3 regions of the Catenibacterium mitsuokai genome follow, and region 3 is predicted to be linked to each of the others. Evidence: riboswitches for the same ligand, from Rfam matches in the RefSeq annotation. Region 3 holds a riboswitch; each other region holds the start of a gene.

Region 1 (10,141 bases), 440 kb from region 3:
AGCCATCTGTCCTAATGCATAGATATTAGCACAAAGATCACATTCTTTTTCATCTAACCCTAGACAGCCTATTTCACCTACAAGTTCAAAGTCTCCATATTCAGCACGTAACTGGGCAAAGTCTTCTAAAGCCACGACCTGTTCCTTAATTAAAGGAAGACCATTTTCATAAACACCAACAAAGACCTTATGTCCTCTTGCATCAATAACACTTAATGCTTGACTCATACCAGCATAAGCAGCTAAAGAACTGACTGATTTAATTCTCACATCAGACACTGCAGCAAGTGTCTTTGCGATAGTCATTGCGACTCTGACACCTGTATAAGAGCCAGGTCCGGATGTAATAATCATCTCATTCACATCCTTTAATGCAATATGATGACGATCAAGTACTTCCTTTAATGTAGGAATTGCTTTTTCTGATTGTCTTCTAGAACCTTTTTCCTGGAAGGCTTCTAGACACATATTATCCTGAAATAAGCCTACAGCTAAATAACTATTTGATGTATCCATCACTAAACTAATCATGTGTAACCTCCCTCACATAGTTCTCATATTTTTCACCAATAGGATGAAGCTTTAAAGAACGTGTTTCATCTTCATTCTTTATTATTTCAATTTCTAATCTTTCTTCTGGAATAATGTCTTCAATAAACTGTGGCCATTCAATCACACATAAGCCATCATCTTCAAACATCTCTTCAAATCCCAAATCATCATCTGCCCCTTCTAGGCGATATGCATCAAAATGATAAAGGGTCATACGTCCAGAATAAACCTTCACAATAGTAAAAGTAGGAGAATTGATAATTTTCTTGATTTCAAGTCCCTGCCCTATTCCTTTTGTGAATGTTGTCTTACCAGCCCCTAGATCCCCTGTTAATGTGATAATAGAATGGGGAAAGATTGTTTCTCCAATACGTTTACCAAAAGCAATCATTTCAGCTTCATTTTTTAAGTTTATCATTTTTAGTTCCTCTATTTTTCATCATCTGCTGATACTTATTATACCACTCCTGGGCAAATCCTGCACGAAAAGGACCAGATGCATTCATCGTCATCACAATCAAACGATTGAGCTGTTCATGGAATATCTCATCTAATTCATCTGAATATTGATATTTAATACGATGAGCCGCATATTCACCTTCATCTAATACCTTATAACGATAACCAGGCCATACCTTTAAATCGAGATCATAATCAATATATTTAAGTGCTTCTCCATCATATAATATAGGAGAAGCAATATTACAATAATAATAGATACCATCACTTCTAATCATACAGATTACATTATACCATCTATCCTTAGGAAAATAACAGATAGCGGGTTCTTTAGTGACCCAGGAACGACCATCTGATTCTGTAACTAATGTATTATTATTTATACCAATAAAATGGCGGTCTGTTTCTTCTAATATCTTACAGCGTGACCACGTACGATGTGGTTTACCGTCATGTTTATAGCAATGGATGAGCACATCCTGCCCCACTAATGAATTCTTCATAATCAAACCTCTTTCAACCTATCGAATATCATAGCAAAAAACAGGTGAAATGTACATAAACCTCACCTGTTTTTTCCTAAATAAAGCCTTTTTAAGTTATCGTTTTGTGTTAAAAGTAAAAAAACAGTGGTTTCCCACTGTTAAATAGCCTTAAATGCTTTCTTAAGTTTTGGATAAATAAGTGCAAATACTACATAAGTCAAAATAAGTGTACCTGCATTATAACCAATGTTGTATAAGAATGAATAAACCCAAGGGTTCATGTTCTTAGGTACATAGCTTACAAATACTACAGCACCAGATAATAAATGTGAAATGAACTTAAGGATCATTCCTACAAAAATACCTGTATAAACTTCAGTCTTACCTAATTTAAAATTAGGAATAAAGCCTGCAATACCAAGTGCTGATAATGGCACAAGATAGTCTAATACAACAGACCAAGGTCCATAATATAAAGCAAGACCTAATACAAACTGCATAACAGTGGCACCAACACCGACAATAATTCCATACTGTGCACCCATCAAATAACTTGCAAGTACGATTGGCAATAAACTTAAAGTAATAGAACCACCTTCTGGCTGTCCTGGAACCACCTTAAATAGTACTTCTAGAACTAACTGCATAGCGATAAATAACGCAACATAAGCAATTGCTCGAGTGGATAATGTCTTCTTATTCATTTATAAATCTCCCCTTTCCAATGACTAAGGTGACGCAAAGAAGTCACTAAAAAAGTACGGCCTCTCTACGCTGGTATTACCCAGATCAGATGCTAAGGGACAAGGCTTTCACCTATCTCAGCAATAAATGCGCCCCTGGCAGCAATGATTATATTACAGAACATTCTTTTTGTCACGTAATCTAAATTTATAGTAGAAATGTTAGGGGTTTCTGTTTATAATAGGGGTGTTTAGGAGGATATAAGCATGTCAAAAGTTTTAGCAGTTAACTGTGGAAGTTCTTCATTGAAATTCCAGTTATTTGAAATGGATACTGAAAGTGTTATCACTTCTGGTATTATTGAAAGAATCGGTATGGAAGATTCAATCTTCACTATCAAGTACAATGGTACTAAAGACAAGAAGATTTTTGCAGTTCCTACTCACAAGGAAGCTGTACAGGTATTACTTGATACATTAATTGAAAAGAAGATTGTTGAACGTTTAGATGAAATCAAAGGTATTGGTCATCGTGTCGTACAGGGTGGTCCTTATTTCGATAGTTCTTGTGTTGTAGATGATGATGTGATCGCTAAGATTGATGAATTATCACCACTTGCACCACTTCATAACCCTGCACATATTATCGGTATCAATGCATTTAAGGAAGCTATTCCTACTGCAGGTGCTGTTGTAGTATTTGATACAGCATTCCATCACTCTATTAAGCCTGAAAATGCAGTTTACCCTATCCCATATAAGTTCTATGAAGAAAACAAGATTAGAAAATATGGTGCACATGGTACTTCTCATTACTATGTTTCAAAGCGTACTCAGGAATTATTAGGTAATCCTGAACATGCTAATATTATTGTATGTCATTTAGGTGCAGGTGCTTCACTTTGTGCTGTAAAGGATGGTAAATCTATTGATACTTCAATGGGTCTTACACCTCTTGCTGGTGTTATGATGGCAACTCGTTCTGGTGATATTGATGCATCAGTTGTTGACCACTTAATTGAAAATCTTGGATATGATATGAAGACTGTATTCAAGATGTTAAATAAGGAATCTGGTTTATTAGGTGTATCTGGTGTATCTGGTGATATGAGAGATATCATTGATGCAAAGGATGCAGGTAACCAAAGAGCAAAATTAGCTTTTGATATGTTTAGAAAACGTGTTGCTGATTATATTGGTTCTTATTTTGTAGAACTTGGACATGTTGATGCAATTTCATTCACAGCTGGTATTGGTGAAAACAGCTTTATCGCAAGAGAAGCAATTATTGATCTAGTAAAAGAAGCATTAGGCATCGTATTAGATGATAAGGCTAATGTAGAAGGTCATGGTGAAAGATTAATTTCTGCACCTGAATCTAAAATTAAAGTATTTGTAGTACCAACTGATGAAGAATTAGTGATTGCAAGAGATACAAAAGAATTATTAAACTTATAATAAACTATTTCAGTCTTCTCTAAAGATTAACAAAAATGTCCTCCAGGTATTCATACACCTGGAGGACTTTTTTACTTATTTTTATATTTAATCGCTCTTTTTAAGTAAATTTTTGCTTGAGGTTAACTTATTCAAAAAAGCCATAACAATACTCGTAATATGCTTCCTGAATTGAAATGGGCATAGCTCATACAATTTAGATATTGAAGATTTCTGTATCCACAATCGTTCTAAGAATCACAGATGCCATTTTCTTTATCTTGAATGTATACTTTTCCAGTTTCTTAAGAATTAGAAAATCTGATGTTAAGCTAAATTTGATAATCTAGTAGCAATATTTTTCTTAAACTTGGTGAAAAATAAAAAAGCCTCTCTGATTTTAAAATCAAAGAGGTTTTTGGTATTTAGTCGCTTAACTTAATACCATTGAGTGCCTAAGCACTCTTCTAAACACGTTTACCATTCACTACTTTATAGTAAGTTCCTTTATTGTTCACCTGGGCATAACCAGAATAATTCCAATCTAATACACCATGATCAATATAGTAATAACCACCTGCATGATAGGCTAAACCTGTATAGTTCCAATCAAGAACACCGCCTCTAATACAATACCATGTACCAAAGTACTGGAATAAATCAGTATAGTTCCAGTTTAGCTTACCATTTTCTACATAATACCAAGTGTTATAGTATTTAGTTAGATTAGTGAAATTCCAATCTAGCTGTCCATTCACAACCATATACCATGTACCATAATACTTTGTTAGACCTGTATAATCCCAATTGATTCTACCATGGTCTACATAATACCAAGTACCACAATGTTGTGTTAAACCTGTATAATTCCAATCAAGAACACCATTCTTTACATAGTACCAAGTACCAAAGTAATAAGTAACATCATTGAATTTCCAGTCTAACTGTCCATTCACTACCATATACCATGTACTATAGTACTTTGTTAGACCCGTATAGTTCCAATTAAGAATACTATTCTCAACATAGTACCATCTACCTTCATACTGAACTAAACCAGTATAATCAGTCTTTAATTTACCTTTTTCTAATAAGAACCATGTTCCATCAACATATGTTAAACCATTCTTATTCGTATCAAGAGAGCCTTTACGAATGTAGTATAAAACACCATCTGTTTTACATGCACCTGTATAGTTCCAGTTAATCTGACCTTTTTCAACATAGAAGTAGCCACCACAATGTTCTACTACACCTGTATAAGTCCAGTCAATTGTACCATTCTCTACAAAGTACCATCCACCACAATGATAAATAACATCCCTTGTTTCTTCGTTCAAGCGACCTTTATCAATATAATACCAAGTACCATCAATATAGACTACATCAGTTAGCTTTGTATCTACAGTCCCATTCTGTACATAATACTTTTCACCTTCATACTCAGCGAGTCCTTTAAATTCTTTGTTTACTTCTCCATCTGAATAATAGACAAAATGGTTATTTTCATACATAAGTCCTGACTTTGGTGTAACTGTTGGATCATCTTTATCTCCTGGTTTTACTGCATTACCATAATGAACAGGTTTCCAACCATTAAGTACTGTTTTAATTGCACTATTAGCGTCTGTATCAATATAATCAGCTACAGCTTCTGCAGTCTGATTGGCAGCCAAGCAGAATTTACCATTTGTAACAAATGGTGTTTCACCTGATAAGTTACCATATTCTTTAAATACTGCTGTTTGACCATCTCCAGCACTCATTTCTCTCCATCCTTCAGCATTAATGAGGCCATTAGTCTGAGTCTGGATAAATGTACTATTTGAAGAAGCGCCCCATGTTCTACCATAGTATCCTACAACACCTGTGCCAACACCATCTGTTGTAACATTACAATTTCTAAATACATATGGGCTTGTCTTAGCGGCTGTAATATAACCAACTTTTGCATTGTTAGAAGCATCATCCTTATATGTCTTCCACTGCAATTCACAATTATCAAATACTGCTGAGAATTCACCACAGATATAGTCAACATTACCGCCAATCACACAATTATTAAAATATGTATGATAATTGCAGTTTTTTGAACCATTTCTACCTAATGTATCCTGTGATGAAAGAATCTTACAGTTATAGCATTCAATATTATCTGCATCAATATAGAATGCGTTAGATCTTTCTTTATAAGCATACTTTGTTACATCAGCATTTGGCGCAAGTCTATTTACTGAAAGTGTAGAACCTGCAATATCAGTTTTTTCTGCTTCTGTAAGTTCATAGTTGTATGTATTCTTGAATGTTGTATCTTCAGCAATGAAGTTATTACCTTTTACAATAAATACACCACCCCAAAGATTAGCATTTGCTTCAGCATATGAATACTTGTCTCTTGCCAGTACTTCATTATAAAGTCCTGTTGCAGGATCAACTGAATAATATAATGTACCAACACCATAATACCATGAAACAGTATGACCATTACCTTTAAGTGTTACGTATGGTGCATTCATAACTGTCTGTTCAGATAAATCAGAAGTAAGATTAATTGTAACTCTTCCTGCTTCTCCTTCTGGTCTATTCTGCATATGTAAAATAGCTTCTGATGCTTTGTTTAATGAATCATAATCTCCAGGAACGCTGATTTCACTCTTGAACGGAATAGCTTCAGCTCCTTTTTCTGGAAGTTCAACATAAACTTCGTTTACTGTTGTACCTTCTGCCTTAACAGAAACTCTATCAGATGTCACACCACCATTAGTTGTTTCAACTTGTGTTTTATATTCACCTGGTTTTAATAAGCATGTATATGTGCTACCTGTGATTGTAGCTGTATACTTTAAACCATTAAACATATTTTCAAATGTTAATTCTTTAACAGTACCTGCAGGTGTACCTGTAATAGTACCTTTGACAGTTGCATCTGGTACATCATAAAGAGATACAACTAGTGTATTAGCTGTTGCTGTAAATGTATAACTGTCACCAACAAGTGCTTTTACACTCGTATCGTTTGTTGATAGTCTATATGTATGTCCTTCAAGAAGGTTTACATTAGCACCATCGACTAACTTAACTGAACGATTGCTTAGTTCAGTATCTACTGCTTTAATTTCAAAAGAATCATATAAGTTAGCATTTACATTGTTGAACTTAACCGGCACACTGACAGTCTTATCTACAACATACTTATAACCTGCATAGAATAAGTTATCAGTTGCACTTGTAGTAGACATAACATATGTATGTCCTGGAGCGACTGCAAATGAATATGAAGTAACTCCCTTTTCAGTTAATAATATGAAGTAACTCCCTTTTCAGTTAATGTAGAGCCTACCTTAGAACCATCTCCTGAATTAAAATCATATACTCTTAAAGATGATACAGAATTAAAATAAACTGTCATCATACCCTTAGCAGCTGGAGTGAACTTAGTTAATGTTCCATCTCCTGCTTGAGGAATAGTTGACATGTTATCGCTACTTGCATGTCTCTTACCTGCTGTATAGCTGTTATATTCCTTGCCATTCACTTTAACTGTTTTACCAGTTTTTGCAGTATACTGTGTACTACCTTGTCCTACTAAAGTTAGAACACTGTCACCATATTTATAATCACCTGTTGCAACAACACCTTTCTTAGCGATGTTATCAAGCATCATAGTGAAGTTTTCTGCCTTGCCTTCTTTCGCATAGTTAGAAACTGTCACTGAATGAAGATATGCTTCAGCATTTGCAGAACATGTGATAGTAAGTGTAGTGGCATCTCCGCTATAAGATACCTTTTCACCTGCGCCATCCTGTGTACCCTTGCCAGATGTAGAACCGATTTCTTTACCCGCTTCATCTGTCACTGTAAATGCTGTCGCATTACCATAACCACAAAGACCTAATTGGATATCCGCATTTCCAGCAACTTTCACTTCGATTTTATCTCCGTTATATAATGCTGCACCATGCTGTCCATCATGCCAGTACGCTTTGTCAGTATCTGACACTACCTTGAATATACCATCATCAGACGTATATCCATTGAGCTTTGTTACACCCGAAAGTGTAGTAAAGTTCAAGGTATAGCTATGCCCTGCTTCGGGCACATTTGCTGCTTCTACGTTAGTTCTTACACCCGGTGCAAACTGAAGTAATCCTTCTGTAAGCACTGTAGTAAGTAAAAACGCAAGAAACTTTTTTACTTTTTGGCTTGTTCCCATTTCTTTCCTCCCTTGTAAAAATTTAGATAGTGCAAAATCTCAATAGCGCATTCATACACTACCCCTTTTATATAAACAGTAAAATATATACTGGTTATACCATTCCCCAATATTTGTCTCGTAAATTCTAAGGTCAATATAATTTTTACCTAGGTGAACTAATAGTACAAATAAAAACGTGTGCACCTATAGTCATTAATTCCCAATTCACCATTAATAAAAATATTCAACTGCCTTAAAATAATACTGTACCATGCACACTGTACTTGCTATTCATAATATTCCTTATTCACAAATTCTTGCAATTATATTTTCTAAAAAGACATTAATATGCACTAAATTTCATAATAGAAGGAAAAAAATCTCAAAGAAAAGAGGCTGTAACGGATAAATAACTCATTATAGTTTCATAAAAAGCAAAAGACGGACTGAGGTCCGTCTTTTGTGGTATATTTTATTTGCTATGATACACCAACAAGATTATACGGCATATCAGACATATGCGCTACTAGATTTTAATATTTCTTTTGAAAAAGATATACCTGCTGATGATATTTTAAGAGCTGTGATTGAAGTTACGGAAAGGATAGATATAAATAAGTTTGTTGACTTCACTCATAGAAATTCTCACGGGTATGATGGTCTCATGATGCTCAGACTGCTTCTGCTTGCTTTTGCGGATAATGGTTATGCATCTACAAGAAAGCTTGCAGAACTATGCAGAACTGACATCAGATATATGTTCATCGCACAGAATCAGAAGCCTTCTCATCAGGCATTTCAGAGATTCATCCATGATGATCTCATTATGTCCGTTGAAGAGATATTCTATGAAATGAATAGAATCATGGAGGATGAACTTCCTATCGATACAGATATATTATGCATTGACGGTACTAAGTATGAAGCCAATGCCAACAAGAACACATTCATATGGAGAAAAAATACTGTCAGACATAGGGAAAGACAGTGGAAGAAGTGTAATGATACTATCAAGAGAATCAATAAGTTCTTTAAGGAACAGAATATCAACTGCAGATACTCCATTCTTAGAGAGCCTAATATTGATTATCTATTGAGAGTTACAGATAAAATAGAGATTTACATGAAGGACAATGGAATAGAGTTCGTTCATGGAAAAGGATGCAGAAAGAGCGAGATTCAGAAGCTTTATGATGAGCTAGCGAAAGAAGCGATGAAACTTTTTGAATATGCACTGCATTTTGATATGCTTGGTGACAGAAACAGTTGTTCCAAGACAGACCCTGATGCAACATTCATGCACATGAAGTATGACTATTATAATCATACTAACGTTTTCAAGCCTGGATACAATGTCCAGGTAGGCGTGAGTGATGGCTTCATCAGAAACATTTACGTAAGCAGTGACTGTTCTGATATTCAGACATATATTCCCTTCATGGAGAAGTATAAGCTTATGTATGGCAAGCTTCCTTTAAAGACACCTGCTGATGCAGGTTATGGTAGCTATGATAACTATATGTACTGCAGGGAAAACGGTATTGAGCTGTTTATGAAGTATCCAGGATATTATGAAGAATCGAAGAAGACAAATGATAAGAATAGATTCAGAGTTTCTCATTTTGAGAGAACAGAAGATGGTGGGTATATATGTCCTGCTGGTCATGAGTTCGAGGTGGATAAGGTAACTACTGATACAAGGGGCGTATATGCACGTAGTAATATAAAACTAATAAATCATCACTGTGAAGGCTGTCCATTCAGATCAAGATGCACTAAATCCAGAATTGGAAGAAGCATAAACTACTGCAAGGAACTTGATGAGTTTCATAAGGAAGTAAGAAAAAATGTCACCAGTGAAGAAGGAAAGAAGCTCATGTTCAAGAGAGATAATGAAGCAGAAGGAACTTTTGGTGATCTTAAGGAGAATATGGGTTATGACAGACTCTACAGAAGAGGACATGACAATGTTCAGATGGAGATCTACCTTGTTTCAATGGGGCATAATATCAGGAAATACCAGAAACTGAAGAAGAAAATCAAGGAAACAGAAGAAAACCAGATGAAACAGGTCGAGGAGATGCTCAGATTGTTTATCTGCTGATAAAAATTTTTTTAAGAATTGAGCAGGTTCTTTTTAAGTGTGTCTGAAATATGAAAAGGTTATTCACCATGCAATTAATGTGGACCCCGAGTCAAGGACATTAAATAAAAAGGCGCTTAAAAATGATTAGAAATAAAGATATCCTCTAGGTGTAATTAACCAGGAGGATATTTTTATGTGTAAACTATGTAAATATGTAATTATTAAAGATGGAGTTTTATGTGTA
Region 2 (10,141 bases), 480 kb from region 3:
GCGATGATGTCATTCTTAATGGTGTATGTCATGATTCTCTTCAACATCTCATTAAATATCGGAGGAATGACAAACCAGGTCTTTTTACTTGCCTTCCACGAAATGATTATCATGTGGCCTGTCGCTTTCTTTTTAGAACTACTTGTTGTAGATTCTTTAGCTCATAAGCTTGCTTTCCGTTTTGTACAGACTACAGATCGTCCTATTGTGATTACTCTTGCAATCTCATGTATGATTGTTTGTATCATGTGTCCATGCATGAGTTTAATCGCAACTGTATTATTCAAGAACATTGATGTTTCAGTCTATTTCCAGACAACATTCATAAACTTCCCTGTCGCATTATTATTCCAGATTTTCTATTGTGGTCCTCTGATCCGTTTCTTATTTGGGAAAATCGTACATGAATAAGGTCAGTTTTAAAACTGACCTTATTTTTTTAGTTGATAACTGAATATTTATATAATGTCAGAATGTATGTATAGTGTTATTCATCAAAGGGGGAGTTTTATATGAAAGAAAATAAAACATTAAAAATTGCAGTAACAGGATTGATGGCGGCTTTAGCTTATATCGCCTTCACATTCCTACAGATCAAGATTCCAACACCAGGAGGAACTACTTCATTCCATTTAGGAAATACTTTCTGTGTATTGGCTGCTTTATTATTAGGTGGTGTTCCTGGTGGAGTTGCAGGCGCAGTTGGTATGGGTATTGGTGATTTACTTGATCCTACTTATGTAATAGTTGCACCAAAGACATTTATCTTAAAGTTTAGTATTGGGGTTATTACAGGTCTAGTAGCCCATAGAGTATTCAAGATTCAAAAACTAGAAGGTAAGCAGTTAGTGATTGGTGTAGTCGCTTCTACATTTGCAGGTTTATTATTTAATGTGATTGCTGAACCACTATTCTCTTATTTCTATACTTCAGTATTACTTGGTGCACCTTCTCAAGCTGCTTTAGCTCTTGCATCTTGGAATGCAGTGACTACTATTACTAATGCAGTCATTGCGATTGTGATTTCTTCAGCACTTTATTTAGCTTTAGCACCTACATTTAAAAAGAGTGGTTTATTAGATAAATTACATACAGTTAAAAAAGACTAATTTAAAAGGACTCAATGAGTCCTTATTTTAGTTTAAAACCATCTTTAAAAGCACGCCCAACAATCTTTCCTAAACCTACATATTGATTATTGAATGGATCAAATGTGATAGGCTTTACTTTAGATACATCGACTCTTCCTGTTTCATCTAAGATACGTTCATCTACAGATACATTGACAATTTCACCTTTCATGATTTCTGTATCTAAATCATAGTCCTTGAGACGACATTCTAGACATATAGGTAATTCATTGATAATAGGTGCATGAACTTTACTAGATGGCGTATAAGTAAAACCTGCTTTTTCTAGTTTATTGGGTTCCTTATGCCCTGATACAACACCCACATAATCACACGCTACTACATGATCTTCATCTGCAATACTGACAGTAAAAGCCTGTGTTTTTAAGATATTCTGGACTGTTTTATGTCCACTAGAAAGACTCAATGAAATTTCCATTGTATCGCTAATGCCACCCCATGCTGCATTCATTAAATCAGGATGATCATTCTTATCAAAACTCCCAATCATATAGACAGGCTGTGGATAAGTAAGTGCACGTGCACCAAAATCTTTTCTCATTTCTTTTGTCTCCTTTTAAGTATTTTCATAGCAGTTTGATAAAGTGCATCATCAGAAAGATTATTGATTCTTTCCGCTTTTATATAAGTAGGATAATCATCAATATCTGGATCATCACCACATATATCAATACCAATTACTTCACAGTTTTTTAAGAAGTGCGCTAATACATCCTCTAACATCCCCAGTGACATATCTCCTTGATTCCAGTTTGTCATGGCATATCTTTCATCTAAGACATCCTTATCTATAGAAATATAAACAGGATATTTCGTTTCAAGAGGAATAGTAGCACCTTGTTCTAGTTCTTCTATGCTGAAACTTAATACTTTATTCCGTTCCACTGATTTTAAATCATGTTTACTTGGTCCTATTAAGTATAAACGATGAAGGAAAGGATTTTGTAAAGCTTTTTTAGCCCAGTTTCCACAGCTAAGCATATCTCCTACAATAGAAGATTGCATGTCTGTATGATGATCAATCAAAACAAGATCAAAAGGTTCATGAATAAAATCAGTCATCAATTTAGTGATGTAATGATAATCGCCTGAATCAATAAAATGAATACCAGAAATACCATTCTTACTTATCATCTCTTTTAATTGTTTTTCTGCATGTTGATCACAGAATAAGCGTGTTCCTTCAATGTCACTACAATCATAATAAGTTAACTGTGGATAATCCCCTTTATAGGAATGAGTAAAATCAAATACATAGTTACGCATCTTTATCACCTGTTGATAATTATAGTCTTTATTTAGCACTTGTCAAATCAGACTGCTAAAAAAGAGATAGCCATAGCTATCTCTTGAGTATTATAATTCTTCACCGTTTGTTTCAATAACGTGTTTATACCAGTAAAATGATTTCTTCTTACTTCTAGAGAAGTCCCCTTCATGGTTATTATTATAGTTAACATAGATGAAACCATAACGTTTATCATATTCACCAGTAGAAGCAGATACGATATCAAATGGAGACCACATAGTATAACCTAAAAGATCAACGCCATCATAAGTGACTGCATCTCTCATCGCTTCAATGTGTGCCTTTAAGTAATCAATACGATACTGGTCATCTACAGTACCATCTGCTTCTTTCTTATCATAAGCACCAAAACCGTTTTCTACAATCATCATTGGAAGTTCATAACGATCATAGAACCAGTTTAAGCACCAGCGTAATCCTAATGGGTCAATCTGCCATCCCCAGTCAGAAGCCTTTAGATATTCATTTCTTACAAAGTCTTCATTAAAGTAATCAAATGTCTTTTCATTACGTCCCTGATACTTAGTTGCAAATGACATGTAATAAGAGAATCCGATGTAATCTACTTTACCTTCACTTAAGATTTTCTTATCCTCTTCAGTAATGAAATCATATCCTTTTCTTTCAAACTTCTTTAAGATATAGTTTGGATAATGTCCTCTTGCATGCACATCAGTAAACCAATATTTCTGATGCATAGCACCTAAGGCATTCATCATATCTTCTGGTTTTGGAGAAGCTGGATAAACACCATTCATACCAATCATACAACCAACCTTTAAGTCAGGATTGATTTCATGAGCTGCCTTAACTGCAAGTGCTGAAGCGACTAATTCATGATGAGCTGATAAATACATTAAATATTCAGCATCATCGCCTTCTTTTAATAATACAGCACCTTCCTGGATTAAGTTATGCTGAGTCGGATCAGCCTGGTTATTGATTTCATTAAATGTCATCCAGTATTTTACTTTATGCTGATATCTTTCAAAACATACCTTTGCGAACTTCACAAACATATCAATGGCTTTACGATTTCTAAATCCTCCATATTCTTTTGCGAGTGCCCAAGGTAATTCAAAATGTGATAATGTGATGACTGGTTCAATACCATATTTTAATAATTCATCAAATACATCATCATAGAACTTTAAACCTTCCTCATTAGGTGTTTCTTCATCTCCTCTTGGGAAGATTCTTGTCCAGGCAATAGAAGTTCTAAATGCCTTGAATCCCATTTCAGCAAGTAATGCGATATCTTCCTTATAATGATGATAGAAGTCTACACCTACATGGTTCGGATAATCTTCTCCAGGAAGAACACCATCTGTTAAACGTCTAGGTGCTCCTGTTACGTTATCTCCCGCTGTTTCTACATCTGTACAGCTGATTCCTTTTCCGCCTTCCTGCCAGGCACCTTCACACTGATGAGCAGCCACTGCGCCGCCCCATAAAAAGTCGTCTCTAAACATTGTCTTATCTCCTTTTCTCTTTCTAATAATTATAAATAGAAATGAAAGTGATTTCTATAATTTTCACAAATAGAGATCAAACTTTCGTAAAAATGTTTCATCTTTACATTATCAGTTCATCAATCCAATAAATAAGTGATATTTTGTTGACAGATAGTCATAAGATAACAATGTATTCATTGTTACATTATTTGTTTAAAATTTCACAATAATTTTGTAACATTTTTTTAATGAAAGCGTTGCATTTTATTTATATAAGATGTAATATACCACTATCAACCAAATAAAAAAAGGGGAGCTGACGCGACGGCTGAGAAGAAATACGATCGGATTTCGACCCATAAAACCTGATACGGATAATGCCGGCGTAGGAATTTTGTTTTTTTAGGTATACATGCTCAGGTATACCTTTTTTTATTGTTTAAAGGAGGAAGTGTATGAGTTACACAACACAAATGGATGCTGCAAGACAGGGGATTATTACACCTGAAATGGAAATTGTAGCCGCAAAAGAATCTATGGATGTAGAAGTATTACGTGAACATATTGCGAAAGGACATGCTATTATTCCATGTAATAAGAATCATACTTCTATTGATCCAAGTGGTATTGGTTCAATGTTGAAGACTAAGATCAATGTCAACTTAGGAATTTCTAGAGATTGCAAGGACATGGATGTAGAAATTGAAAAAGTGAATAATGCAGTAAAAATGGGTGCTGAATCAATCATGGACTTAAGTTCTTATGGTGATACACGTACTTTTAGAAAGAGATTAACTAAAGAATGTCCTGCCATCATTGGTACAGTCCCTATTTATGATGCTGTAGTTTACTATCATAAGGCTTTAAAAGATATTACTGCAAAAGAATGGTTAGATATTGTAAGAATGCATGCAGAAGATGGTGTGGATTTCATGACTATTCATTGTGGAATCAATAGAGCTATGTATGAACGTTTTAAGAATAATAAGCGTTTAATGAATATTGTTTCTCGTGGTGGTTCTATTATGTTTGCCTGGATGGCTATGACTGGAGAAGAAAATCCATTCTATGAACATTATGATGAAGTCTTAGATATCTGCCGTGAATATGATATTACTATGAGTTTAGGCGATGCATGTCGTGCTGGATGTTTGGCTGATGCAACTGATGTGGCTCAGATTGGTGAGTTAGTGACTTTAGGAGAATTAACACAGCGTGCATGGGATAAAGATGTACAGGTGATGATTGAAGGTCCTGGTCATATGCCTTTAAATCAGATTGCCGCTAATATGGAAATCCAGAAGACAATCTGTAAAGGTGCACCTTTCTACGTATTAGGCCCTTTAGTTACTGATATTGCCCCTGGTTATGATCATATTACTGCTGCCATCGGTGGTGCAATTGCAGCCACTTATGGTGCATCATTCTTATGTTATGTGACTCCTGCAGAACATCTTCGCCTGCCTAATCTAGATGATGTTAAAGAAGGTATTATTGCATCCAAGATTGCAGCACATGCGGCAGATATAGCGAAGGGTATTCCTGGTGCCATGGAATTAGATAATAAGATGGCATGTGCAAGAAAGAAGCTGGACTGGGAAGAAACATTTAAATACTCAATTGATCCAGAAAAAGCAAGACGTTATCGTGCTGAAGCAGCACCTGAAAAAGAAGATACATGTTCTATGTGTGGTAACTTCTGTGCCGTTAAGAATATGAACCGTATTCTTGATGGTGAGATTGTAAATATCTTTGATGAATAAGAAAAAAGACGTAACTCATATATATGAGCTACGTCTTTTTGTATTAGTCTAAATCAGCGCCATTAGATTCGCAGACTTTCTTATACCAGAAGAATGAATCTTTCTTACTTCTAGAGAAGTCCCCAGTTCCATCATCATGTCTATCTACATAGATGAAACCATAACGTTTCGCATACTGTCCAGTACCTGCAGATACTAAGTCGATTGGTCCCCAAGTTGTATAACCGATTAGTGGTACACCATCTTCGATAGCTTCATCCATTGCTTTAATATGATCTCTGAAGTAATCAATTCTATAAGTATCATGTACAGAACCATCTTCTTCTACCTTATCAAATGCACCAAAACCATTTTCTACAACCATTAATGGTGTATGAGGATAACGGTCATGTAGGATATTTAATGTATATCTTAATCCATCAGGGTCAATCTGCCATCCCCAGTCAGAAGCCTTTAAGTAAGGGTTCTTAGCACCTGTTGCAAGGTTACCATTTGTCTTTTCAGCATTTTCATCAACTGTTACACAGTTAGACATATAGTAAGAGAATGTATAGAAGTCAATAACGCCTTCTTTAATGATCTTCTTATCTTCTTCAGTAATAAATGAAGTATCAATGCCATGATCCTTGAAATATCTGAACATATATGTTGGATATTCACCACGAACCTGTACATCACCACAGAAGTTATTCTTGAAGTTATCTTCATTAAATGCTGCAAGAATATCTTTTGGATTTGGTGTTAATGGATATAAAGTTGTATGAGCAATCATGTTACCAATCATGAAATCAGGATTGATCTTATGACCTTCTGTTACAACTAATGCACTTGCAACAAACTGATTATGTAATGCTTCAAATGTCTTCTGAGGGTTAGATTTTAATTTGTTTAATGGAATACGTTCATCCGAGTTAACATCTTCTGGGTCCATGATACCTAAACCATAAAGGTCACCTAATCCACCTTCACCCATACATGCGATATTGATTTCGTTGAATGTTAACCAGTATTTAACCTTATCCTTATAACGTTTCATACAAGTAGTGGCATACTTAACGAACATATCAATCACTCTTCTATCAGAGAAACCATCGTATTTAGTCACAATGTTCCAAGGAATTTCATAATGACATAATGTAACTAAAGGTTCAATATTGTGTTTCTTACATTCGTCAAATACCTTGTCATAGAAAGCTAAACCTTCTTCATTAGGTGTTTCATCATCACCATTAGGGAAAATTCTACCCCAGTTGATTGATAATCTGAATACATTCCATCCCATTTCTGCAAATAAAGCAATATCTTCAGCATAATGATGATAGAAATCAATTGCTTCATGGCTTGGATAGAACGCAGTCTTATCAGTCTTTGGTAAGAATGTTCTTGGAGTATTTACATCTCCACCAAGTAACATATCTGGTACTGATAAACCTTTACCATCTTCTAAATAAGCACCTTCACACTGATTGGCAGCAACTGCGCCACCCCATAAAAATCCTTTTGGAAAACCCATTTCCTTTACCTCCGTTCATCTTTTCTGTATGTATTATATACATAATAAAAATCATTATAATTAATTTTCACAATGTGAAAACGTTTTACATGATATGAAAATTATTCAAAGTTATTATTATTTAGAATAAATCCCCTCTTTTATGTTCTCCCATATTAGACATAATACATTCTTGATGTTGCTTATGAACAATATCCCATACATACTCCATACCTGTTGCAAGTGGCTGTTTAAGAAAATCTTCTTCGTCAATCCAATAAACCTCTCCTTCATCACTTGAATGAAGCGTTCCTTCATACTCATTTGTCTTATAAACTAGAATAATATTATGAATAGAATGCTTATACCAATGATATAAACCACATAAGTATGGATTCTTAATTGTAAGACCTGTTTCTTCTTTCACTTCTCTAATCATAGCATCTTTGAATATTTCTTCTTTTTCTACATGACCACCAGGAAAAGTAATACCTGTGTAGGAATCATTGACTTTATTTTGTATTAAAACATGGCCTTCATGATCTTCGATCATACACATATTCATCAAGCAGACATCTTCCTTACGACGTTTCTTTACACCTTTAAACTCAATTGCCTGAACTGGGCATATCTCTAAACAGGCCCCACAATGAAGACATTGTGCAACATCTATTACTTCATTATGAATACAACGTTGAGGACAAATAGTCTCACATTTGCCACAATGAATACAACGGTCAGTGATGGTGTAATAAGCACCATGTTCTTTACTATGAATAGTAATAGGTGCTCTTTTGATATGTGCTGGGTCACTGATATCAAAATATTCACCAGATGCTTCATATAAACAAAAGACATCCAATGCCTTTCTTGTATTTTCTGGATAGATAGACTGCATATAAGTATTCTTTAAGAAGATCTCATCAAGTTTATGAGACCCAATATTCTTAACCTTACCACTTAAACTAAAAGATACTTTTCCTTTAAGTCCTGTTAAGGAAATATACTCCTGGTCCATGAGTTCCTGATAGAAACTCTTTCCTCTTGCAGTCAAGAAATAGATACCTTCTTCATCATACAACATGAGATCTATGATTCTTGTGATTGGTTTTCCTTCATTATTAATAGTCGCCATTGTGACAGAATGAATGTCTTCAACAAGTAATTTAATATAATCCATATAAATACCTCCAATTATTAGTGTATACCACAAATAAAAGAGAGTCCATTATAGACTCTCGACATACTCTTCGAAACATAGATTCTTTTGATGCATCTTTAAGGCAGCTTTCTTACCTACATAACGATAATGCCATGGTTCATGCTTAATATGTGTTATAGAAGTTTTACTCTTAGGATAACGTTTCACAAAACCATATTTATATGCATTTTTTTCTAACCATCTATAAGCAGACTGATTGGTTGTGTAACGGTTATCCCCTACTATATCCACTGCAAGTCCTAATTGATGTTCGCTTGTACCTGGGGCTGCCACATAATTTAATGCATATCTTCTTGCAAGAATCGTAAATAACCCTTTACTCTTATAATAATCTGTACGATTATCTAAGATCTTCTGTTGTGAATGAGATGATCGATATCCTTCATTCACCTGCATATAAATATCATCTTTTCTTGCAGCTCTAAACATTTGTGATAATTCAGGCACAATACGTGAATCTACTTCTTTCCCATTATCTAGCTTTGTAAGAATCACCTTATAGTTATCTGGTATTCTATTTGTATGATTCACAAGCATAAGATTCCAGCCATGATTTGTAGAAGAATCATCTATAAAAGTATCTGAACGAAATATAATATATCCTGATAATATGAGTAATAGAATTCCTAGAACTAAAAGACATTTCTTGAATAATCGCATTTCTTTTCACCTCACAATAGTTATATCGTGAAATGTTGAAAAGAAACATCTCAATTTCCTTACAAAAATATTAAGATTTACTTACTTGATTATAATTTTTCGTGATAAACAAGATAATAGGACGAAGGAATCCACAAGAGAAAACACTTAATACAATAAGCCATGATGCATATTTACATCTTTTAGATAAGAAGTGATAAGCAATAATATGATCGACAATAAAACCAATAATTAATATTACTAGAAACACAACAAATAAAAGATAGTTTAATTCGTCCATCACAAATAAAACATATCCAATGATTAATACAGGAAATGCACAAATAGAAGATATAATGCCGAGCACATGATCTCCTGTGATATTTCCTAGTAAATATTTATTATAGAAAGGAATCCAGCCACGATAGTGTTTAGTATCTAATAATGAAGAAACAAGGAATCCTTCAAAAAGATAACCTACTACATAAGTACAGAGTATCCCTATGAATAGAGATACAAAGATAAGAAACAACGTAGACAATATACCCATTAGAAAAAATACACTTAATGCACCCATAATCATTTACCTCACAATTGAAAAAATAATAATAAATATACTGTAGAGAATAATCACAATACTATGCTTCTTCCATGTCATGCTTAAGTAGCCCATGAATTCTCTAATCAAAGCATTTAATGTAAAATACCATTTAGTGACTGAACCAAAGCCAATACATCTAATTCCTAAATTTTTTGCAAGTATCAAGGCTCTGAAAACATGATAAGACGTTGTTACAAGTCCAACTCGTGGAGACTCTTTAGTCATAAGTTTTGATGAGAATAAGAGGTTTTCTTTTGTATTTGTCGACTTGTTTTCAATGAGTATCTTACTCTCATCAATCCCTTTGTTGATGGCATAGCGTGCCATGGCTTCTCCTTCAGGAATATCTTCTCCCTTGCCTTGTCCTCCAGACATGATGAGTAAGGCTTTGGGATTCTTTTTTAAGATTTCTATTCCCTTATCAATTCTACTTGCAAGTAATGGAGTCACCTGTTCTCCTTTGATGCCTGCTCCTAATACTATTATATAATCCAGTTTCCTTTTTTTGAA
Region 3 (10,141 bases):
AGATTTCTGTCAACAGTTAGACTAAGAGAGGGTAAACCTCTCTTTTTATGTTAGAATGGATCCATGGAGGATTTGGTATGATTAAGATTGCATTTTTTGATATTGATGGAACTTTAAGCAATATGGAAACACGCAGTGTTTCTGATATTACTATAGAAACATTACAGAGATTACAGGCTAATAATATAAAGGTATGTATTGCGACAGGAAGACATCCTTTAAGTGTACCTACTTTTGAAGGAGTAACTTTTGATGCCATACTTTCTTTTAATGGGTCTTATTGTTTTGATAAGGAAGGACATGTTTTGTATAGTCATCCTATCCCACATGAGGATGTATTAAGAATTATAGAGAATGCTTCTTCTATTAATAGATTTGTTTCACTTGCAAGTAAAAAAGACAGTAAAGCCAATGGAACAGATAAAGACTTAGATGATTATTATGCATTTTCTAAACAGAAAGTGAATGTAGAAGAAGATTTTGATACTTTTGTGAATGAAGATATTTATCAGATCATGTGTGGTGGATATGAGAATGAATATGATGCATTAATGAAGGATGTAGAAGGTGCACAAATTACAGCATGGTGGAATAGGGCAGTAGATATTATTCCAGTAGGTGGTGGAAAGGGTAATGGTATACATAAGGTATTAGAGTATTATCATTTTACACCGGAGGAAGCTATCGCTTTTGGAGATGGTACGAATGATATTGAAATGTTGGAAGCAGTGGGTACAGGAGTCGCAATGGGTAATGCGACTGATAATGTGAAGGCTATTGCGGATGATATCTGTTTGTCTGTAGCAGAAGATGGTGTATATCACTACTGTTTAGATCATAAGCTTATTTAAAGATGGGAAACCATCTTTTTTAAGGTGTGCCGGGCATGGCACTGATTCAGTCGGAGATAAACCGACCACAGGTAGTTACCGCCAAGTGTAGTGAACCACAAGCCGATACCATAAAGGTAGGAGTGAAGGAAGTGGTGTAGCAATTCCTTTGAGCGTACGAACAGAAACTTGATATAAGGCTAAATGGTGGATAAGGTTGCCTTACAAACCGAAGTCCTAAAGGTAAACGTAAAACCAAGAGAGTAAATCAAGGCGTTGTGAAGGAAACAGGATTAGTGAATTACCCCGGGAGGCCTCACAGGCAACGAAGTCCAATATCTTTAAAATCAGTGATGGTAAGTTGTGCGACAAAAAGCTCACTGTGAGGAGTCAGCTGAGGTCATAGTAGGTGTCTCACCAACACTAAAGGACCTAATGTTTATATGATGTTACTCATCATAAAGCAATGTCTAGATAGTTCGAAATTGGAATCATTTCATAAATGGAAAACGTAATTTCTGTGGAGATGAAGGAAGAGGGAACAGTTCTAGATAAATCTACGATATGAAAAGGAGAACACAGACATGAGATTAATTGATGAAATACTTAGTGATTCTAACATCGACAGGGCTATTCTACAGGTCAAGAGAAACAAAGGTGTATCTGGAATCGACAAGATGACAGTAGATGAACTTGATGAATATTTCTATAAGTATAGAAGAGAGATTAGATACTCTATACTTAATAAGAAGTATAAGCCCCAATCAGTCAAGAGAGTCTATATCCCAAAGCCTAATGGCAAGAAAAGACCATTAGGTATACCTACAGTAGTGGATAGAGTTATTCAACAGGCTGTTGCACAGATATTGATGAAGAAATTAGATTCTTCATTCAGTGAATTCAGTTATGGATTCAGACCAAGAAAAAGTGCACAGATGGCTGTATTAAAGACTCTAGAATACATCAATGAAGGTTATGACTGGGTTATAGACTTAGATATTGAAGCATACTTTGACACTGTAAATCATGATAAATTAATCTCAATACTTAGAGAAAAGCACGTGAATGACTCAACAACATTACATCTTATTCGCAAATTCATGCAGGCAGGGATTATGGAAGATGGTTTAGTAAAACCTTCGAGAATCGGTGTGCCTCAGGGAGGTCCACTCTCACCAATCCTTTCTAACGTTTATTTAGATAAGTTTGACAAGGAACTGGAATATAGAGGACTACGCTTTGTTAGATATGCAGATGACTGCAATATCTTCGTTAAGAGCGAGATGAGTGCAAATAGAGTAATGAAGTCAGTCACTTCATGGCTAGAGAGAAAACTATTTCTTAAAGTCAGCGCTACTAAAACCAAAGTGGTCAGACCACCCGAAAGCAAGTTTCTAGGATTCACCTACCTCCAAAGGAATGGTGAATGGAAATGCAAGCCTTCCAATCAGAGCAAGATGAAAATCTACGATAAATGTAGAAGAGAACTTATAAGAAGGATAGGAATTGCACGCCCTCTTGCAGTTACATTCAAGAGAATCAATCAGATTGTAGTGGGGTGGATTAACTATTATCGAATAGGCGTGATGAAATACTTCATTGACGTCTTTGGTCAATGGCTTCGCCATAAAATCAGAGTAATCATTTTGAAACAGTGGAAAAGACCTAAAACGATTTATAAAAACTTATACAAAATGAATAGGCTATTTTCTTGCCAATTTTCTGATGAACAAATCTTTTCGGTGGCAAACTCTAGACGCGGACTTTATAGCCAGGCCTGTGGTCATGTAATTAATAATATTATTAGTCCCAAATTCTTGGGTAAAAGAATAGGAGATAGACCTGGTCTGATCAATCCCCTTAATTACTATCTAAGTTAGTCTGAAATTATCATATAAATGTAGCGCCGTATACGAGACCCGTACGTACGGTGCAACGGGAGGCACAGAAATAATAGTTAATTAACCTTTTAATATTATTCCTTGTCTACCCTATTATAAGAAAACACAGAACGGATGTTCTGTGTTGAAAGTCTTATGAATGGTTGCTTGAGTTACCAGTTGACTGAATAAGCCCCTGATGATGCCAAACTCTTGTCATATTTTTGCCCCATCCAAGTGGTGTTGTAGATTCAGTTGTCCAGTAAATCACATTACCAGGTACAAAACCAATATTAGTAGCTTTGTGTTCATATGTGCCATCTGTATACATAGTACAATTTAAATCATTACTTCCAACTTGGTTGTTGATTTCTTTCATTCCAATTACTTTATGACCCTGTACAACAAGTGCGTTATTAGAAGCAGTCCCACATCCATCTTTACTGTGGCATACGTATCCTTGGAAAGTAGAAGGATTATAACCACCTTCTGTACCATATAGACCTATACTTTTTTCATGGTTATTGGCTTCATCTATATTACATGCGATAGCAATACAAGGACCATTGCTAACACTCTGATTTACTAAATAATTTTCTGCAGCTGCTGCAGGTCTAATCCATGTTCTCATAATTAAAATCCCCCTTTGTAAATTTATAATAACTTAATATTTTTGATTACCTTCTAATAATACCACTATCAAAATAAAAATTCTGTAGATTTTAAGACCATTTATGCTTTAATATGTCTTTTTGTGAAGAAGCATGAATGAGCTCTAAGAAAATACCAATATATTATGTATTTATTTTAAATTTATATTTTTGTATACCTAATTAAAAGTATATATATGTAATGAATTGCAAGCTCATATAAAAACACAGAACGAATTTGTTCTGTGTTCAAAGTCTTATGAATGGTTAGGTCTATTTGTATCAATCTGACTAATTTTTAATCTACCTTTATGAGTATATTCTAATCCTGTACTTAGATCCTTACTCTTCCAAGTAACATCTGTATAAGTACCGACTGTAGGAGTATATCCTGAAATACTATAAATAGGACGGCTTGTATCAGTTACACCATTGTTTTTTTCGTAACCTGAACCTGTAGCACCAGCAAATGAAATATCTGCATCATTACCACAAATACCATGTAACTTACCTTCACTGTCTGTATACCATCCTGATTGTTGGCCGTTATAATCATCAAATTCTTTTTGACCATTTGTACTACCATTACCAGGATATTGGCATTGAATCTTACCTACAATGCAGGCACTCACTGCTACATTTTGATTTGCAGCTAAATTTTCTTCATAAACTGAAGGTTTTACCCATTTTCTCATAATAAATTCCTCCTTCGGACATAATTGCTAATAGATATAAAATTATATCTATTAGCTTTTCCTTTTTATCATTTTTCTAGATTATAACATCTACTCTTTAAAAAATATAGATTTCTAGTCAAATTTTAATGTTAAAATGTGTCATTTAAGCAAATACACAACGCTTACAATACGAATATACTAAAATAAGACAGAAATATTTCTTTATGTGCTATGCATGATCTATCTTCCATACTGGAATTATCAGTAACCACTTTAATCATAAATATAGTAAATTTCTTAAAAAGGTTGTATAATAATGTATAACATGAATTGTAAAGGAGAAATGAAACATGCCATATTTAGCATTACGTACAAACAAGACATTGACTCTTTCTCAGGAAGTTGAATTAAAAACTACTGTAGGAAAGTTAATTACAATGTTTCCTGGTGAATCAGTAGATACATTCATGATTCATATTGAAGATAATCAGCTCATTTATTTTAAAGGCCAGGAAGCAAATTGTATGATGATCACATTATACTTAAAAGGTCATTATACAGATGAACAGAAGGAACAGTTTGTAGCTGAACTTACTAAAGCATTAGTAAAAATCACTAAGATTCCAGCTTCTAATCAGTATGTTACTATATCTGAATTTGAAAAATGGGGTCATGGTGGTGTATACGAATAAGATTTTGCATTGCAAAATCTTATTTTTTTGTTTGAAAACAGGTGGTTAGAATAAAAAATACAAAAAAATGCATTTTTTTCAAAAAAAGGGTTGCAAAAGGTGTATCTGCATGGTAATATAAACAAGCATTCTGAAGTGCTTGAATAGCTCAGCGGTAGAGCAATCGGCTGTTAACCGATCGGTCGGGGGTTCAAATCCCTCTTCAAGCGCCAGTGGCCGGTTGGAGAAACGGTTAACTCACATGCCTTTCACGCATGCATTCACGGGTTCGAATCCCGTACCGGTCACCATATATGGAGGTTTAGCTCAGTTGGGAGAGCATCTGCCTTACAAGCAGAGGGTCAGCGGTTCGAGCCCGTTAACCTCCACCATTTTTTTGCCGACTTAGCTCAATTGGTAGAGCAACTGACTTGTAATCAGTAGGTTGGGGGTTCAATTCCTCTAGTCGGCACCATTAGTGACTCGCTAGCTCAGATGGCAGAGCATCTGACTTTTAATCAGAGGGTCAGGGGTTCAAATCCCCTGCGAGTCACCATCTTGATGCGGGTGTGGTGAAATTGGCAGACACGCTAGACTTAGGATCTAGTGCTTCGGCGTGCAGGTTCAAGTCCTGTCACCCGCACCATTCTGAATGCAGACACCGAACTATTCGGTGTTTTTTTTATGCCTTAAAATAAAAAAATCTACCATTACTGGTAGATTACATCCTGTTATAGAAGAGATGTTAATGAGGGGAAGCTCATTAATAGAGATATCTCAGATATTTGGGAAGCTATAACAGAATGCGTAATCTATTATAATACTATCATAAGATATACACAATACGTAAATATATAATGTCACAAAGATGATACACTATATTATTCTGAATTATGAAATCACTTGTATTTTGTAACTGATTGTTTTACCATATTATTATAATTGAAATGGGAGCTAATTTGCTGAGAGTAGACATAAGTCTTGACCATGAAACCTGATTTGGATAATGCCAACGTAGGAATTTATGAGCACCTTCTTTCAGCGTGCTCTTTTTTATGGAGGAAAAGAATATGAATTACATTAAGAAATTAAGAGAAGTAAAACCATTAGTACACAACATTACTAACTATGTAACAGTCAATGATGTAGCCAATGCGATTTTAGCAATTGGGGGCAGTCCTATTATGTCAGATGAGATTACAGAAGTGGCTCAGATGACTTCTATCAGTAATGCATTTAATATTAATATTGGTACTCTCAATCAGGTGAAGATTGCTTCTATGTTTGAAGCAGGTAAAGCATCTAATGCATGTCAGCATATTACTGTATTAGATCCAGTAGGTGCAGGAGCTACTGATTTACGTACTAATACATGTAAGGATCTACTCGCTCAGATTCATTTTGATGCTATCAAAGGGAATGTTTCAGAAATCAAGACTTTAATGGCTGGTACAGGTCATACTAAAGGTGTTGATGCATCTGCAGAAGATCAGAAGAACTCACATGATCTTATTGACGATATCAAAGCGTTCGCAAAAGAATTGAATACTATTATTATTGTGACTGGTCCTGTAGATTATGTCACTGATGGTAATAAGTGCTATATGATCAAAAATGGATGTAAGGAAATGAGTGCTATTACTGGTACAGGATGTATGTTATCAGGTATCTTAGGATGTTTCTTAACAGTAGAAAATAGTGTAGATAGTGCAGCGGCTGCTGTTATGTCCATGGGTATTGCGGGTGAAATTGGTGCTTCTAAATTAAAAGAAGGTGAAGGTAATGCAACACTTCGTACTTATTTAATTGATGCATTATTTAATATGAGTGATGAAGAATTAGAAAAGAGTGGTAAATATGAAGTTCAATAATGACATGTTAAGACTCTACGCTGTGACTGATCGTCATTGGACAGGAGAACAGACTCTCTATGAGCAGGTAAGAGATGTTTTAATGGGTGGTGCTACCTGTCTTCAGCTAAGAGAAAAAGACCTGGATGAAGCCTCTTTCTATGAAGAAGCAAAGAATATTAAAGAACTATGTCGCTTATTTGATGTGCCATTTATTATTAATGATAATGTCATGCTTGCTAAGGAAATTGATGCGGATGGTGTTCATGTAGGTCAGGATGATATGGCTTGCGCTAAGGCAAGAGAAATACTTGGTCCAGATAAGATCATTGGTGTCAGTGCACATACTATAGAAGAAGCAAGAATTGCGAAAGAACAAGGTGCAGACTATTTAGGTGTAGGGGCTATTTTCCCTACATCTTCTAAAGATGATGCAGAAGTATTAGGTATCAAGCGTTTAAAAGAAATGACTGAAACAGTGGATCTACCAATGGTTGCGATTGGTGGAATTAGTTATGATAATTGCTTATTACTTAAAGATACAGGTATTGATGGTATTGCGGTTATTAGTGCTTTATTTGGTCAGAAGCATATCAAACAGGCTACTATTGATTTAAAGAAGCGTGTAGATGCACTTTATGAAACAATGCATACATGTTTAACTATTGCCGGTAGTGACTCAAGTGGTGGGGCAGGAATACAAGCAGACTTAAAGACAATGCTTGCGAATAAAGTATTTGGTATGAGCGCTATTACAGCCCTCACAGCCCAGAATACAACGGGTGTGACAGATATTATGGATGTGACTCCAGAATTCTTAGAAAGCCAGATTCGTGCTGTATTTGATGATATCTATCCAGAAGCTGTTAAGATTGGTATGGTGTCTTCTAAAGCACTTATTCATACTATTGTAGAAATGTTGAAACATTATGATGCGAAGCATATTGTGGTAGATCCAGTCATGGTGGCTACAAGTGGTGCAAAGCTTATTAGTGATGAAGCTATCTCTACATTAAAAGAAGAACTACTTCCTATCGCAGAAGTGATTACACCTAATATTCCAGAAACAGAAGTACTCACTGATATGGAAGTTAAGACTGTAGAAGATATGGAAATAGCGGCTAAGAAGATCTATGACACATATCATTGTGCTGTATTAGTCAAAGGTGGACATCAATTAAATGATGCCAATGACTACTTATACAATGGTGAAAAGGGTACTTGGTTTAAAGGACATAGAATAGACAACAGTAATACACATGGTACAGGATGTACTTTATCAAGTGCGATTGCATCCAACTTAGCTAAGGGCTATACACTAGAAGAATCAGTTAGACATGCTAAAACATATCTTTCTGGTGCAATAGGTGCTATGTTAGATTTAGGTCAGGGAAGTGGTCCTATGGATCATGGCTACAATATCTAAAAATATTGATAAATACACAATAATTCCATAACTGCCTGGTATAATCTTTTTTAAGAGGTTAAGGGCATGAAAGAATTCAAAGCGTGGTTTATACTCATATTATTTATTTTGCTGCTTCGAGTAATATATCTATTACTTGAAGGTGGGCACATCTTATGAATATCCTCTAGATATATCATCTGGAGGATATTTTTTATTTAACTTAAAAACTTGCATATTAACATTCGCAAAGTTAAAATGAAATAAATTAAGTTAAAAGGAGCCTATACAATGATTGATAATATATTTGGCCTATCTATAAGATATAAACCTTGGGATAAGAAAAGCATATTACCTCTCTATATTGTGAGTAATTATCAATTCTATACAGCTTATATAGAAAATATACGTTGTATTGTGATTATACCGATAGAAGAACTGCCAACACTTCCATCACTCAAAAAACAAATACAAAAAATTCGAGTAATTGATGATGTTCCTGTCGTATTATATAGTAAGACAATATCATTTTATAGAAGAAAGAGTCTTCTTGAGAATCACATTCCTTTCATAACAGATAAACAAACTTTTCTTCCTTTTATTGGTACATTACTTGTAGACGAAAAGGAACCAGAAAAGATTAAAGACAAGTTTGTCTATTCAACACAGTTATTATTTCTTGCTTATATGTATAATCATGAGAAGAAGGTATATGTATCAGATCTGTCAAAGAGCCTTCCATTTTCCGCAATGACCCTGTCTAGGGCAGTTAAACAATTAGAAATGACAGATTTATTTTTAGTATATAAGGATGGTGTGAATAAGGTAATAGAATCGAAATATTCTCATAAAGAATTGTTTGAGCGTATTCAACACTATCTCTTAACACCAGTACGTCAAGTAGGATATATGAATCAGTCTTTGGTTACAGATTATATGGTTCTTGCAGGAGAGAGTGCATTATCAGAAATGAGTATGTTGAATTCAAGCCGTTTAAGAACATATGCAGTATATGAAAAGGACTTTGATAAGACGCAGCTTATTGATGAATTGATAGACCCAGAAGTACAGGTAAAAGTAGAAATATGGGCCTATGATCCTCAATTATTCACTCATACAAATATCGCAGATACTCTTTCTATAGTATTGTCTTTGAAAGAAAATAAAGATGAAAGAATTGAAGAAGTCTTAGAAGACATACTAGAAAAGGAGCTGACAGATTAATGGTCAATGGAATTGCTAAGTTTAAAGAGTACTTTAAAGGATTTGAAAATCAATATGTTATTATTGGTGGCACGGCTTGCGATATTATTATGGAAAATGAAGAACTTCCATTTCGAGCCACCAAGGATATAGATATTGTATTAATTGTTGAGTCTATAACAGCAGAATTTAGCAGGAAATTTTGGGAGTATATTAAAGAAGCTAAGTATTCATATTTGAATAAAAGTACAGGTAAAGCACAGTTTTACAGATTTAGTTGTCCTAAGAGTAAGCAATACCCATATATGATAGAAATATTTTCAAGAAATCCAGATTATATGATTTTAGATAATGATTCAATTCTTACACCTTTACCTATTGATGAAGAGGTTTCAAGTTTATCTGCCATTCTTTTGAATAAAGATTATTATGAATTACTGAAAGGTGGACAGTTAATTATTGATGGCGTACCAGTTCTTAGCCCTCTATGTTTAATTGTATTTAAGGCTAAAGCATGGTTGGATTTGACAGAACGAAGGTTATGTGGTGAACATATTGATAGTAAGAATATTAAGAAACACAAGAATGATGTATTTCGATTGGCTCAATTGGTCTCGCCTAACACAAGAGTGATACTTAGTGATGAGATTAAGAAAGATATGGAGACGTTTTTATCTGTAATGGTAGATGAAAATGTAGATTTAAAAGGTATTGGTGTACAAGCAACAAATAAGGATGAATTGATTTCTCTTTTACATCAGTGCTATGGTTTAAGAAAATAAGTGTAAAAAACCCCTATAGCAGAATTACGGGTCTTTAATTTTTGTGGGGGTCAGACCTTCGCTCTAAATATTTGGGGGTCTTGGAAACAGCACCTTTAAATCTGTGGGGGTCACCTAAGGCTCCCACTTTTTTAGGTATTTTTGTGTAATTAAAAACCTTTCGCTGTATCATTAATTTGCTCATATTAAATCA

What was found. Region 3 has a riboswitch for thiamine pyrophosphate ahead of thiM (hydroxyethylthiazole kinase). Riboswitches for the same ligand answer to the same signal wherever they lie in the genome.
Region 1: another riboswitch for thiamine pyrophosphate. It lies ahead of NQ499_RS04255 (energy-coupled thiamine transporter ThiT); the one in region 3 lies ahead of thiM (hydroxyethylthiazole kinase).
Region 2: another riboswitch for thiamine pyrophosphate. It lies ahead of thiC (phosphomethylpyrimidine synthase ThiC); the one in region 3 lies ahead of thiM (hydroxyethylthiazole kinase).

Annotation. Positions count from the first base shown of each region.
Region 1 is NZ_CP102271.1:839,616-849,756, reverse strand. Features, by position in the region: gene tsaB (tRNA (adenosine(37)-N6)-threonylcarbamoyltransferase complex dimerization subunit type 1 TsaB) at 1-531, opposite strand, end outside; gene tsaE (tRNA (adenosine(37)-N6)-threonylcarbamoyltransferase complex ATPase subunit type 1 TsaE) at 524-970, opposite strand; gene NQ499_RS04260 (DUF402 domain-containing protein) at 951-1,514, opposite strand; gene NQ499_RS04255 (energy-coupled thiamine transporter ThiT) at 1,655-2,200, opposite strand; TPP riboswitch at 2,246-2,347, opposite strand; gene NQ499_RS04250 (acetate/propionate family kinase) at 2,447-3,637, shown strand; gene NQ499_RS04245 (pectinesterase family protein) at 4,084-6,855, opposite strand; gene NQ499_RS04240 (hypothetical protein) at 6,912-7,829, opposite strand; gene NQ499_RS04235 (IS1182 family transposase) at 8,272-9,915, shown strand; gene NQ499_RS04230 (hypothetical protein) at 10,091-10,141, shown strand, end outside.
Region 2 is NZ_CP102271.1:872,331-882,471, reverse strand. Features, by position in the region: gene NQ499_RS04450 (DUF2798 domain-containing protein) at 1-411, shown strand, start outside; gene NQ499_RS04445 (ECF transporter S component) at 513-1,109, shown strand; gene NQ499_RS04440 (flavin reductase family protein) at 1,132-1,692, opposite strand; gene NQ499_RS04435 (arginase family protein) at 1,689-2,417, opposite strand; gene NQ499_RS04430 (6-phospho-beta-glucosidase) at 2,508-3,932, opposite strand; TPP riboswitch at 4,214-4,323, shown strand; gene thiC (phosphomethylpyrimidine synthase ThiC) at 4,370-5,677, shown strand; gene NQ499_RS04420 (glycoside hydrolase family 1 protein) at 5,721-7,190, opposite strand; gene NQ499_RS04415 (NUDIX domain-containing protein) at 7,312-8,349, opposite strand; gene NQ499_RS04410 (M15 family metallopeptidase) at 8,398-9,051, opposite strand; gene NQ499_RS04405 (hypothetical protein) at 9,122-9,607, opposite strand; gene NQ499_RS04400 (YdcF family protein) at 9,614-10,141, opposite strand, start outside.
Region 3 is NZ_CP102271.1:396,585-406,725, forward strand. Features, by position in the region: gene NQ499_RS01935 (L-lactate dehydrogenase) at 1-25, shown strand, start outside; gene NQ499_RS01940 (HAD family hydrolase) at 78-851, shown strand; gene ltrA (group II intron reverse transcriptase/maturase) at 1,415-2,710, shown strand; gene NQ499_RS01950 (hypothetical protein) at 2,865-3,341, opposite strand; gene NQ499_RS01955 (hypothetical protein) at 3,618-4,055, opposite strand; gene NQ499_RS01960 (tautomerase family protein) at 4,388-4,729, shown strand; tRNA gene NQ499_RS01965 (tRNA-Asn) at 4,867-4,941, shown strand; tRNA gene NQ499_RS01970 (tRNA-Glu) at 4,944-5,019, shown strand; tRNA gene NQ499_RS01975 (tRNA-Val) at 5,025-5,100, shown strand; tRNA gene NQ499_RS01980 (tRNA-Thr) at 5,108-5,183, shown strand; tRNA gene NQ499_RS01985 (tRNA-Lys) at 5,189-5,264, shown strand; tRNA gene NQ499_RS01990 (tRNA-Leu) at 5,272-5,354, shown strand; TPP riboswitch at 5,646-5,746, shown strand; gene thiM (hydroxyethylthiazole kinase) at 5,779-6,579, shown strand; gene thiD (bifunctional hydroxymethylpyrimidine kinase/phosphomethylpyrimidine kinase) at 6,566-7,984, shown strand; gene NQ499_RS02010 (MarR family transcriptional regulator) at 8,255-9,187, shown strand; gene NQ499_RS02015 (hypothetical protein) at 9,187-9,948, shown strand.